Linked DNA regions of Tistrella mobilis. The protein of the gene in region 2 interacts with the protein of the main gene of each other region in a pairwise test. Links are inferred from orthologs where the notes say so. Each region holds a gene or a part of one and is shown on either strand. Other genes may lie near its edges.

What was found.
Region 1: the proteins of cysK (region 2) and cysE interact in binary tests that used the Escherichia coli proteins (3 or more experiments, as listed by UniProt). The link is inferred for Tistrella mobilis from one-to-one orthologs.

The regions. Positions count from the first base shown.
Region 1 is NZ_CP121017.1:3,239,188-3,243,927, forward strand. The notes cover bases 1,773-4,621. They hold cysE (serine O-acetyltransferase), read right to left. Parts: upstream 3,643-4,621; coding sequence 2,902-3,642; downstream 1,773-2,901. Other genes in these bases: P7L68_RS20265 (cysteine desulfurase family protein), read right to left, coding at 1,773-2,333; P7L68_RS20270 (Rrf2 family transcriptional regulator), read right to left, coding at 2,330-2,851; P7L68_RS20280 (alpha/beta hydrolase), read left to right, coding at 3,840-4,478. In the rest of the region: P7L68_RS20260 (cysteine desulfurase family protein), read right to left, coding at 1-1,084; more of P7L68_RS20265, read right to left, coding at 1,200-1,772; P7L68_RS20285 (DUF5397 domain-containing protein), read left to right, coding at 4,633-4,740.
Region 2 is NZ_CP121017.1:4,900,907-4,909,022, forward strand. Bases 5,134-8,018 are described here. They hold cysK (cysteine synthase A), read right to left. Parts: upstream 7,121-8,018; coding sequence 6,146-7,120; downstream 5,134-6,145. Other genes in these bases: P7L68_RS27745 (hypothetical protein), read right to left, coding at 5,134-5,178; P7L68_RS27750 (ThiF family adenylyltransferase), read right to left, coding at 5,266-6,072; P7L68_RS27760 (Rrf2 family transcriptional regulator), read right to left, coding at 7,173-7,628; dut (dUTP diphosphatase), read right to left, coding at 7,721-8,018. In the rest of the region: P7L68_RS27720 (NAD(P)H-dependent flavin oxidoreductase), read left to right, coding at 307-1,704; iron response transcriptional regulator IrrA, read left to right, coding at 1,854-2,264; P7L68_RS27730 (rubrerythrin family protein), read left to right, coding at 2,326-2,829; P7L68_RS27735 (SH3 domain-containing protein), read right to left, coding at 2,849-3,448; P7L68_RS27740 (2-hydroxyacid dehydrogenase), read left to right, coding at 3,754-4,734; more of P7L68_RS27745, read right to left, coding at 4,798-5,133; more of dut, read right to left, coding at 8,019-8,116.

The DNA.
Region 1 (4,740 bases), 1.7 Mb from region 2 along the record:
TCAGCGCCCGGAGCACGTAGGACGGCTCCACCGCCGCCGAGGAACAGGCCGAGCCGGCCGACATGGCGATGTCGGGCAGCGCCCGGATGATCCGGTCGGCTTCCGTGCCGGGCAGCGACAGGTTCAGATTGTGCGGCACCCGCGGGGTATGGCCGGGGGCATCGGTGCCGGTGAAGGCGGCACCGTTGATCTCGGGCCTGAGCCCGGCAGCACTCAACCCTTCCAGCAGACGCAGATGCAGCCGGCCGATGCGCTGCGTTTCTTCGGGCCCTTCCTGACGCGCCAGACGGGCCGCCTCGCCCAGGCCGACGACCAGAGGGGTCGGCAGGGTGCCGGCCCGCAGGCCGCGTTCCTGGCGGCCGCCGTCGAAGAGCGGCTGGATGCGGTCTTCGATCCCCCGGCGCACGAACAATGCGCCCACGCCCTTGGGTCCGTAGATCTTGTGGCCCGACAGGCTGAGCATGTCGACGGGGGCACGGCGCAGGTCGAGCGGGATCCGCCCGGCCGCCTGGGCGGCGTCGGTATGGACCAGGGCGCCCCGCTCATGGGCGCGGGCGGCGATTTCGGCGACCGGCTGGACGGTGCCGATCTCGTTGTTCACCGCCATCACCGAGACCAGCAGCGTGTCGTCGCGCAGCACCGCCGCGACCGCATCGGCCCGCACGATGCCGTCGGGGCCGGGCGGCACCACGGTCACCTCGAAGCCATGGGCTGCGGCCATGCGCTCGGCCGCCGCCAGCACGCAGCGATGCTCGATCGCGCTCACCACCAGATGCCGGCGCGGATTGCCGGCCGCAACCGCCGCCAGCGCCGCCCCCTTGATGGCGAGGTTGTTGGATTCGGTGGCCCCCGAGGTGAAGACGATCTCGCCCTGATCGGCGCCGATCAGGGTTGCGACCTGCCGGCGCGCCTTCACCACCGCGGCTTCCGCGTCCCAGCCCCAGCGATGGGTGGCGGAATGGGGGTTGCCGAACTGGGTGGTGAGATAGGGCATCATCGCCTCAAGCACCCGCGGGTCCATGGGCGTGGTCGCCTGATTGTCCAGATAGATCGGCGCCGCCGGACAGTCGGTATCGTCGCTCATGCGGCCGGGAGCCTCCATAGCGGTCATCGCATCACGTCTCCGTCACCGGCCCGATCGGGGCCCCCGGTTGTCGTCCCGTCGCGGGGCGCCCATGCACGGACGCGCCCCGCAGATCTCATTCGGCTGCCCTGGCGCGCCGGGCCGCCATGCGGCACCAGGCGGCGATGAAGGCCTCGGCATCATCGGCCGTGCTGCCGGCCCCCAGGCTGACCCGAAGCGCCTGGCCGGCCAGATCGCCCAGCCCCATCGCGGCCAGCACCGGGCTTGCCGTCACCTTGCCCGAGGAACAGGCAGAGCCGGCCGAGACCGCGATTCCGGCCAGATCCATCCGCATCACCTGGGTCTCGGCGGCGATGCCCGGCAGCACCACCGACAGGGTGTTGGCCACCCGGCCACAGGCCGCATCCCGCCCCGGAAAGACGGCATCCGGCGCCGCTGCGGCCAGGGCCGCCTCGATCCGGTCGCGAAGCGCCGCCAGGCGCCGCCCTTCGGCGGCCAGATCCGTGGCGCCGAGCGCCGCGGCCGCCGCCCCGAAACCGGCAATGCCGGCCAGGTTCTCGGTGCCGCCGCGCCGGCGAAATTCCTGCCCGCCCGCGATCAGCGCCGCAGGTTCGACCTCCGGCCCCGCCACCAGTGCCCCCACACCCTTGGGGCCACCGATCTTATGGGCGGAGAGTGACAGGAAATCGACCGCGCCACACAAGGTTCCGAGGTCGAGCCGCCCGGCCGCCTGCACGGCATCGCAGGCGATCCGCCCGCCCCGGGCATGCACCAGCGCCGCGATCTCCGCCACCGGCTGAATGACCCCGGTCTCGTTGTTGACCGCCATCACCGCGACCAGCGCGCCGGCGCCGCCATCCGGCAGACGGTCGAGCACGGCCGCCACTGCATCCGGGTGGACCACGCCCTGGCCATCCACCGGAATGCGCGGGGCCTGGGGATCGGCCGCCAGCACGCTGTCATGCTCCACGGCCGAAACCGCACGCCGGCCGGGTTCCGCCTGATGCAGCATCCAGGCATTGGATTCGGTGCCGCCCGAGGTGAACAGCACCCGGTCGGGCCGGGTGCCGCAAAGGGCCGCGATCTCGGCCCTGGCCTGCTCCACCACCGCCCGGGCGGCGCGGCCCTCGGCATGAATCGAAGACGGGTTGCCGGCCAGATCCAGCACCTCGATCATCCGCGCCCGCGCCGCCGGCAGCAGCGGCGCGCCGGCATTGTGATCGAGGAAATGGCGCATGGTGCGCGTCACGGGTGGTCATCCTTATGGCCTGTGGCCAGATCGGCGATGCTGACCTGGGCGAGCCGGGCGCGAACCCCGGCATCGACGGCCTGCCAGAGGGCGACCACGCCGCAGCCGAACCGGCCCTCCACCCCCCGCAGCCGGCCGTCCCCGCCCTCGACCGCGGCCACCACATCGGCGACGCTGATCGCCTCGGGCGCGCGGGTCAGGCAATAGCCGCCGGCGGCACCCCGGGCGCTGCGCACCAGGCCGCGCCGGCGCAGCTTGCGGAACAGCTGTTCCAGATAGGCCGGCGGGATGTCGGCACAGGTTGCGATGTCGGAAATACAGGTCGGCGTGGCACAGCGCCGCCGGGCCAGCTCCACCATCGCCACCACGGCGTAATGCGCCCGCGCCCCCACCCGGACCACGCCCGATCCGCCCGCCGCCTCCCGCGGGGCCGGGCGGGCGCGCCGGGGCAGATCGGCGGTCCCGGAACAGTCGGGGTCGGCGGTGTCGATCGCGGCACTGTCGAAGCTGTCGGGCATGGGGCGCAGCCTGGCGTTTGTGGGGCGGGTGGGGCGCAGATCAGGGACGCTCAGCGGCGGTCGCCGGCCCCAGGCAGGCGGTGAATCCGGGCCTCGGCATCGGTGACGGCACGGGCATGGCCCTCGGGGTCGAGCCCGGCCTCCAGCTCGCTCACGCGGGCGGACAGGCGCTGAACCTCGCTCAACAGCCCGTCGACGATCCGCGCCATCGGGTCCGGCAGGTCGGGGGTGCCGATCGCATAGGCATCGAAGCGGCGCATCTCTTCGTCCAGCCCGCCGCGGGCCTTGACGATCCGGCCCGGAATGCCGACCACCGTCGCCCCCGGGGGAACGTCTTTCACCACCACGGCGTTGGAGCCGATGCGGGCATCGGCGCCGACCGTGATCGGCCCCAGCACCTTGGCGCCGGCACCGACGATGGTGCCTTCCAGCACGGTGGGATGGCGCTTGCCCTTCTCCCAGCTGGTCCCGCCCAGGGTGACGCCCTGATAGAGAGTGACGTTGTCGGCGATCTCGGTCGTCTCACCGATCACCACGCCCATGCCGTGGTCGATGAAGAAGCCATGGCCGATGGTGGCGCCGGGATGGATTTCGATCGCGGTCAGGAAACGGCCCAGATGCGACACCCAGCGGCCGAGCAGCTTGAAATTCCGCCGCCACAGCCAGTTCGCGACGCGATAGATCATGATCGCGTGGAAGCCGGGATAGCAGAGAATCACCTCCAGCCGGCTGCGCACTGCGGGGTCGCGATCGAACACCACGTCGATCTCGCGTTTCAGGCTCTTGAACATGGCCTCGCACCGTGTGATATCATCCGCCACCCTGCGTCCGGCGACGGACTCCGTTATGGCGCCCCGACCGCTGCGCGCGACCCGACGTCGTTTCCACGGACTCTACGGATATCCGACCGAAACAGTCAAGATTGTCCGTCATCACCGGCCCCCGCCCGGGCGCTTTGACGTCGGCAACGACAATACTGGGAGCAGCAATGCCCGAAGTGATCATCAACGGACCCGAAGGACGCCTTGAAGGCCGGTATCACCACGGGACGGCGAAAAACGCGCCGATCGCGCTGATCCTGCATCCGCATCCGCAGCATGGCGGCACGATGAACAACAAGGTGGCCTACACCTTGTTTCAGACGTTCAAGGCGCGCGGCTTCTCGGTGCTCCGCTTCAACTTCCGCGGTGTCGGCCGGTCCCAGGGCAGTTTCGACAACGGCCAGGGCGAGCTGTCGGATGCCGCATCGGCGCTCGACTGGATGCAGAACTACAACCCGAACGCCACCGGCTGCTGGATCGCCGGCTTCTCGTTCGGCGCCTGGATCGCCATGCAGCTGCTGATGCGCCGGCCCGAGATCGACGGCTTCATCTCGGTCGCGCCCCCGGCGAATATGTACGACTTCACCTTCCTCGCCCCCTGCCCGTCTTCGGGCCTGATCATCCATGGCGACCGCGACGACATCGTCTCGCCCGATTCGGTCACCAAGCTGGCGACGAAGCTGAACAGCCAGAAGGGCATCACCATCGAGCACAAGGTGGTGCCGGGCGCCGACCATTTCTTCGGCCAGCAGCTGGAAACGGTGGCGGCGCTCAGCGACGATTATCTGACCCGCGCGGGGCTTTGAGGCGCGGAAAGCGGAACCCGGATGATGGGGATAAGCGGCAAAGAGCCACGGACGGATTAATTTCGGCCCAGGTATAACGTAGGGGTCCGATTTTGATTGTCGCCGTCCACTATCTCAGCCACGATTCCCCGCATCTTTTCATGGGAGAAACATCATGCATGCTACCGTTGCTCCCCCATTCGTTCCGGTCGGGAAGATCAAATGCTTCGGGCCTTTCGGGCCGAAATACGAGGTCGGCCATGTTCTTCGTCAGTTGGACGAT
Region 2 (8,116 bases):
GATATGACGACGCGCCGGCCGGTGGCCTTCCCTTCAGGAAATCGCCGGCCGGCGTCGCCATGTCTGCCGACTGCCTCGCTTCCAGGGCGCGTGCCTGCGGGTGCGGTGCAAAAAACCACGGCGGGCAGGGCTGGACTTCATGGAAAACCATGGCCAGTTAACCGGCGAACCTGCCCAAGGCCTGGTCCCGAGGCCCGGCCATGGGCGGATCGGTTCGAACGCATCGGCGCGGATCGGACGGCGGAACCGCCGGCCCGGGCCGTCGCTTTGAACAAAAAGAACGCAAGGACGAGTAGCGGAGGCATCGTGAAGCCCTTGAACCCCATCCTCCTGTCCGGACGGGAAGTCCTGCCCTTGGTCGAAGGCGGGAAAGGTGTCGCCGTGTCGAACGGCGAAAGCTCCGGCGCGTGGGCTGCAGCCGGCGGCGTGGGGACGTTTTCGGGTGTGAATGCCGACAGTTTCGACGCCGACGGCCGCCCGATCCCGCAGACCTATTACGGCAAGACCCGCCGCGAGCGGCATGGCGAGCTGGTGGCCTACGGCATCCGCGGCGGCATCACCCAGGCGCGCATCGCCCACGAGCTGGCGGGCGGCGAAGGCCGGATCCACGTCAATGTGCTGTGGGAGATGGGTGGCGCCGAGACGGTGCTTCAGGGCGTGCTGGAAGGGGCCAAAGGCCTGATCCACGGCGTGACCTGTGGCGCCGGCATGCCCTATCGCGTGGCCCAGATTGCCGCCGAGCACGGGGTCTACTACTACCCGATCGTCTCGTCGGCCCGCGCCTTCCGGGCGCTGTGGAAGCGTGCCTATCATCGCTTTGCCGAGTACCTTGGCGGCGTGGTGTACGAGGATCCGTGGCTTGCCGGCGGCCATAACGGCCTGTCGAATGCCGAGGACCCGCGCGAGCCGCAGTCGCCCTATCCGCGTGTGCGGGAACTGCGGGAGCTGATGAAAGAGATCGGCATCCCCAACGTGCCGATCATCATGGCCGGCGGCGTCTGGTATCTGCGCGAGTGGGAGCACTGGCTGGATGACCCCGAGGTGGCGCCGGTGGCGTTCCAGTTCGGTACCCGGCCGCTGCTCACCAAGGAGAGCCCGATTTCCGACGCCTGGAAAGAGCGGCTGCGGACGCTGAAGCCGGGGGATGTCTATCTGCACCGCTTCAGCCCGACCGGCTTCTATTCCTCGGCGGTCAACAACGACTTCCTGCAGGAGCTCCGCGGCCGCAGCGATCGCCAGATCGCGTACACCACCGAGCCCGTGGGCGATCATGAGGTGGCGCTGCCGATCGGTGCGCGCGGCCGTCCGGTCTATGTCACGGCGCATGATTTCGAACGCGCCCAGGGCTGGATCGCCGACGGTCATACCGAAGCGATGAAGACCCCGGACAGCACGCTGATCTTCGTCGACCCTGCCGCGGCGAAGCAGATCCATATCGATCAGATCGACTGCATGGGGTGCCTGTCGGCCTGCCAGTTCAGCAACTGGGCGGCCAACGAGAAGGGCACCACCGGCCGTCGGGCCGATCCGCGCAGTTTCTGCATCCAGAAAACGCTTCAGAACATCGCCCATGGCTCGGATGTCGAGCACGAGCTGATGTTCGCCGGCCACAACGCCTATCGTTTCGCCGAAGATCCGTTCTACTCGAACGGCTTCGTCCCGACCGTGCGTCAGCTCGTCGAACGCATCCGCACCGGTGACTGATGTGCATCTTCCGGCCGGAGATCGGGGGGCTTCCCCGGTCTCCGGCCTTGCACTCAGAATGGAACGCACCTAAATTCCTGGCTAACTGACCGTCCCTACGCGACTTTCCCATGGCGCGTCGCGGACCTTCAACAAGACGAGAGCCGGGAATGTCCACCAACCGCACCTATACCGCCGTGCTCGAGAAGCTCAAGGCCGCCGGTCTCCGGCCGACCAAGCAGCGTCTCGCTCTGGCGCGCCTGCTGCTCGACGGCACCGACCGTCATGTGACGGCCGAAGAGCTGCACCGCGAGGCGCAGGCGGCGGCGCTCCCGGTGTCGCTGGCCACCGTGTACAATACGCTGCACCAGTTCACCCAGGCTGGGCTGCTGCGCGAGCTGGTCGTCGACAGCGGCCGGTCCTATTTCGACACCAATGTCAGCCACCATCATCATTTCTTCTATGAAGACGGCGGCCATCTCCAGGACATCCCCGGGGATGCGGTCCAGATCGCCCGTCTGCCCGAACCGCCGGGCGATGCCTCCATCGCCCGTGTCGACGTGATCATCCGCGTCCGCTGATGCCCGGCATGGGGGCGGGGCGGCGGGATCACGAACCGGAGAGCCACGGAGCCAGTACCCCATGACCGACCGTTCCGACGACCGCATCCCGGCCGCCGAACCGCCGCTTGGCGGCACGCGCACCGAGGCCAATCTGATCCGGGCCTTTATGTCTGAAGCGGCCGCCAATCGCCGCTTCCTCTATTTCGCCCGTCAGGCCGATATCGAGGGCTTCAACGACGTGGCCGCGGTGTTCCGGTCGATTGCCGAGGGCGAGACCGGTCATGCCCTGGGCCATCTGGAATTCCTGGAAGAGGCGGGGGGCGACCCGGCGACCGGGCTTCCCATCGGCACGACCCCGGAAAATCTCCGCGCCGCGATTGCGAGCGAGGAAGAGGACGCGACCGGCGTCTATCCCGAAATGGCGCGTGTGGCCCGCGAAGAGGGCCAGATCGAAGCAGCGGAGTGGTTCGAGACCCTTGCCCGTGCAGAGCGTGCCCATGCGGCGCGGTTCCGGCGCTCGCTCATCAGCCTGGAAGAGAGTCTGGACGAGACGGTGCCCGAGGGTGATGACCACGGCGCCTGACGGCGCCGTGTCTCCGGCATCAATGGAAATCTTCGTCCGGGTAGACGCCCCAGATCTCGTCGCGGCGGATCCATGCGCGGGTGTTGGCGATATCCATCTCGCACCAGTTCCGCTCGCAGGCCATCAGCCGGCCAACGACGCCCGGCTCTGCGCGCAGCAGCGGCACGGCATCGGCGGCGGGGCGGTTGTAGAGCGTGCGGACCTCCCCCTGAATGATGGCGGTGCGCCGGCCCGACAGCAGGCTCATATGTGCCCAGCCCTCGGCCCCCTCGACATCGCGGATCTTGCGCCAGTTTTCGTATTCGGCGGTCACTTCGACCGGCAGGTCCTTGCGATTGTAGATCGCAGCCACCGGATAGCGGGTGCCGGGGCCGGTGCGGACATTGACCTCGGCAGAGCGCAGTGACACGAAACGCGGGAGCGGCGGCCGTTCGGCACTGCGGCCGACCCATTTGGCGCCGCCTTCGTCTTCGGCCGGGGCATCCTTCGCCTCTTCGGCGGTGGGCGCATCGGCGGCGCCGGCCGTGAAGAACAGCGCGGCGCCTCCGATCATGGCCAGGCAGACGAACAGCGTCAGCAGGAAGGCGAAACGGGGGCGGGCGGTGATGCGGTCGGGCATGAGAGGGATCGGTCCTGAAGGGCGGGCCTGAAAGCATAAGTGCGGCGCCGGCCGGCGGCCACCCTGGTCAAGGAGCGCCCTGCCGGGGCTTTCCAGACCTTACGCTGCAGGGGATCGTCACGCAATCGGTCGGCCGGTTTGTATCGCACCGGCCGATTTGCTAAGAAAGGGGGACCGGGCGGGTGCCGTCGGGCAGGGCGCCAGATGCGGGGTCGTTCCTGCGCCCGGCACAGGACGCCTGGATAATACGCCCCGGGGCCGGACGCTGGGCGGCCGCAAGGTGGGCGGTCTATGGGAGAGTGTCGATGGTGAAGCCGAAGCCGGTGGTTGTGGTCACCCGCAAGCTGCCCGAGCAGATCGAGACGCGCATGATGGAGCTGTTCGACACGCGGCTCAATCATGACGACGTCGCGTTCGGGCAGGACAAGCTGATCGAGGCGGTCAAGACCGCCCATGTGCTTGTACCCACGGTGACCGACCGGATCGATGCCGGCGTGCTCGCCCATGCCGGGCCGCAGCTGCGGCTGATCGCCAATTTCGGCAACGGCACCGACCATATCGATCTCGCCACGGCGCGTCAGCGCGGCATCACCGTCACCAACACGCCCGACGTGCTGACGGAAGATACCGCCGACATGACGATGGCGCTGATCCTGGCGGTGGCACGGCGCGTGCCGGAAGGCGAGCGCATGGTCCGCAAGGGTGAGTGGAACGGCTGGAGCCCCACCCACATGCTCGGCCGCCGGATCTGGGGCAAGCGCCTGGGCATCATCGGCATGGGCCGTATCGGCCGTGCGCTGGCCCGCCGTGCCCGCGGTTTCGGCCTGTCGATCCACTATCACAATCGCAACCGTCTGCACGCCGATATCGAAGGACCGCTTGAGGCGACCTATTGGGAAAGCCTCGACCAGATGCTGGCCCGGATGGACATCGTATCGGTCAACTGCCCGCACACGCCGGCTACCTATCATCTGCTGTCGGCACGGCGGCTGAGACTGCTGAAGAAGGACGCCTATGTCGTCAACACCGCCCGTGGCGAGGTGATCGACGAGGCGGCGCTGACCCGCATGCTGCGCGATGGCCAGCTGGCCGGTGCGGCGCTGGACGTGTTCGAGCACGAGCCGGCGGTGAACCCCAAGCTGGTCGAGCTCGACAACACCGTCCTGCTGCCGCATATGGGCTCGGCCACGCTCGAGTCGCGCATCGACATGGGCGAGAAGGTGCTGATCAACATCAAGACCTTCATCGACGGCCATACGCCGCCGGATCGGGTGCTGCCGTTCTGATCTTACCGGCTGTCAGTCCAAAGACGAAGGGCGCCCCTTGGGGCGCCCTTCGTCTTTGGAGGGTCAGATGACCACCAGCCGTCCGGCGTCGCCCAGGATCCGGTAGAGGCTGACCAGCCCGCCCTCTTCGAAGGGAAGGTCGTCCCTGAGCGCGCCGCGCTCCAGCCCGATGGCGCGCAGGCCCATGTCGCAGATCATGAAGCGGGCGCCGAGGTCGCGGCAGGCCTCGATCAGGTCTTCGAAGCCGGCGGCTCCACGGGCGGTGAGACCGGCATCCCAGCTTGCGGCATCACCGGCGATGCCTGCAGCGGCGAGCTCGGGGGCGAGCGGGGAGGTCGCCCAGCCCGGTTTGCCGTCGGGGGCCGGGGCGCGCAGGGTCAGCAGGGCGGCGTTGGTGAAGAACAACACCACCGGTTGAGAGAGCGCAAGCGCCGCCGCGGCCATGGCCAGGCCATAATGGACACGAGTAAGGCTGCCCGACTCGAGGATGAGTCCAGTATATGATCTGTCACTAATCATAAACGTGCCTCATCATGCACTATTATCGCCGAAGGTCGTGATGACCGGATGGTCACCACAAAGCGGGCAGGCCGGATCGGCGGGCAGGCGGACGGTGCGGAAGCGGTTGGACAGCGCATCCACGATCAGCATCCGGCCGGCAAGACCCTCGCCGATGCCGGTCAGCTCCTTCACCACCTCCAGCGCCTGGAGCGAGCCGACCATGCCCGCCAGCGCACCGATGATGCCCCCCGAAGAGCAGCTGGGGATCAGCCCCGGCGGCGGGGGGGCGGGGTAGAGGCAGCGATAGCAGGGCAGGCGTGGGCCGCCTGATCGGTGGGCATGGGAGCGGAAGGTGTAGATCTGGCCGTCGAAACGCAGGATCGCCGCCGAGACCAGGGTGCGGCCCAGCAGATGACAGGCATCGTTGACCAGGAAGCGGGTGTCGAAATTGTCCGAGCCGTCGGCGACGAGATCATAGGCGCCGATCAACGCGGCCGCGTTGCCGGCATCGATCCGGCTGTCGTGGACTTCGACCCGGATCTCCGGGTTGAGCGCCCGGATCGCGCGGGCGGCACTTTCGACCTTGGGCCGGCCGATATCCTCGGTGCGGTGGATGATCTGGCGCTGCAGATTGCTGAGATCGACCCGATCGGCATCGACGATACCGATCGTGCCCACACCGGCTGCGGCCAGATAGAGGCCGAGCGGTGCCCCCAGCCCGCCTGCGCCGATCAGCAGTACCCGGGCGCGTTTCAGGGCCAGCTGCGCTGCCTCGCTGAATTCCGGGAGCACCAGCTGGCGGCTGTAGCGTTCGATTTCGGCGTCTGTGAGTTCGATGTCGTCCACGACGGGCGGGATTCCGCGGCAGAAGGATGCGGCCGCGACGAGAGCGTCGCGGCCGCGGGCAGGATCACTCTAGACCGTTGAAGAGATCGGTCGAGAGATAGCGTTCGGCGAAAGAGGGGACGATCGCAACCACGGTCTTGCCGGCCATGTCGGGCCGCTGGGCGATTTCGACCGCGGCCGCCACGGCGGCACCCGACGAGATGCCGCAGGGGATACCTTCGGTCCGCGCCAGGGTGCGGGCATAGTCGAAGGCGGTCTCGTTGGCGATCGTCAGCACCTCGTCGATCACCGACCGGTCCAGAATCTCGGGCACGAAACCGGCACCGATGCCCTGGATCTTATGCGGGCCGGGCAGGCCGCCCGACAGCACTGCGCTGTCTTCGGGCTCCACCGCAACGATGCGCACCGCCGGGTTCTTCTGCTTCAGCACCTGGCCGATGCCGGTGACCGTGCCGCCGGTGCCGACGCCGGCGACGACGACATCCACCTTGCCGGCGGTATCGGCCCAGATCTCCTCGGCGGTCGTCACCCGGTGCACGGCCGGGTTGGCCTTGTTGCGGAACTGCTGGAGCATGATCGCATTCGGATTGCCGTCCACCAGCTCCTGGGCGCGGGCGATGGCGCCCTTCATGCCCAGCTTCGCCGGGGTGAGCTCAAGCTCGGCGCCCAGCAGCTTCAGCATCTTGCGGCGTTCGATCGACATGCTCTCGGGCATGGCCAGGATCAGCCGGTAGCCCTTTGCGGCGCAGACGAAGGCAAGTGCAATGCCCGTGTTGCCCGATGTCGGCTCGACCAGCACGGTGTCGGGGCCGATGGCGCCCTCGGCCTCGGCGGCGGCGACCATCGCGCCGGCGATACGGTCCTTGACCGAGGCGAGCGGGTTGAAGAATTCAAGCTTGGCCAGAACCTCACCCTTCACGCCCTTGGCGGCGCCAAGGCGCGAGAGGCGGACCAGCGGCGTGTCGCCGATGGTGTCGATAACGTTGTCGTAGATCCGGCCACGGCCGTGAGTGGGGGTCGGCTGCCAGGTATCGGTCATGTCGACTGCGCTCCTTCTTGGGGGCGGCCGCGGGGCAGGGGCGGCCGTCGCCTCAGATCGAGAAATCCATGCGGGTCATGGCTTCGCTGCGGATGCCCTGTTCCACTGCGCGCTGACAGAGATCGGCGATGGTGATGCCGTCCAGGCGTTCCATCAGCTCGTCCTGGATATCCTGCCAGACCGGGCGGACGACCTTGTGGCCCAGATCGGATCCTGCCGGATCGGCCATGGGGTCGTCGGCCTTCTCCATGGCGCGTACCACGCGGGCGATGTCGCCGATCGTGATCTTGCGTCGTTCGCGTGCCAGCCTGTAGCCGCCACGGGGGCCGCGCACGCCTTCCAGGATCTCGGCATGCACCAGCTGCTGCATGACCTGTTCGAGATACCGCTGCGGGATGCCCTGACGGCGGGTGATCTCCTTGCTCTGGACCGGCTCGGCACCGCCGTTGTGGGCGATGTCGACCACGGCTTCCAGCGCGAACAGCAGTTTCTTCGACAGCCTGAGCATGGGCGTTTCCGTTTCGATCCTGTTCATGAACCCGGGTCTGTCCGGGACCTCCGGCCCCTTGTGGCCGTTCCGCGGTGGCCCGGGTTTCTGTCTCAGTGCCCGGTGGAGCCGAAGCCGCCGGCGCCGCGGATGGTATCGTCCAGCGCTTCGACTTCGACCAGACGGGTGGCGGTGACCGGGGCGATCACCAGCTGCGCGATCCGCATGCCGCGGGTGATCTCGACCGGCGCATCGCCCAGATTGACCAGCAGGACCTTCAGCTCACCGCGGTAATCGGCATCGATGGTGCCGGGGGCGTTGAGCACGGTGACGCCCTGGGAGAAGGCCAGGCCCGAGCGCGGCCGTACCTGCCCTTCGTAGCCTTCCGGGATCGCCATGGTGAGGCCGGTCGGGACCAGGGCCCGCCCCCCGGGGGCCAGCATGATCGGCGCGTCTGCCGGCACGGCGGCAGGCAGATCGAGCCCGGCGGCACCGGCGGTCTTCATCTC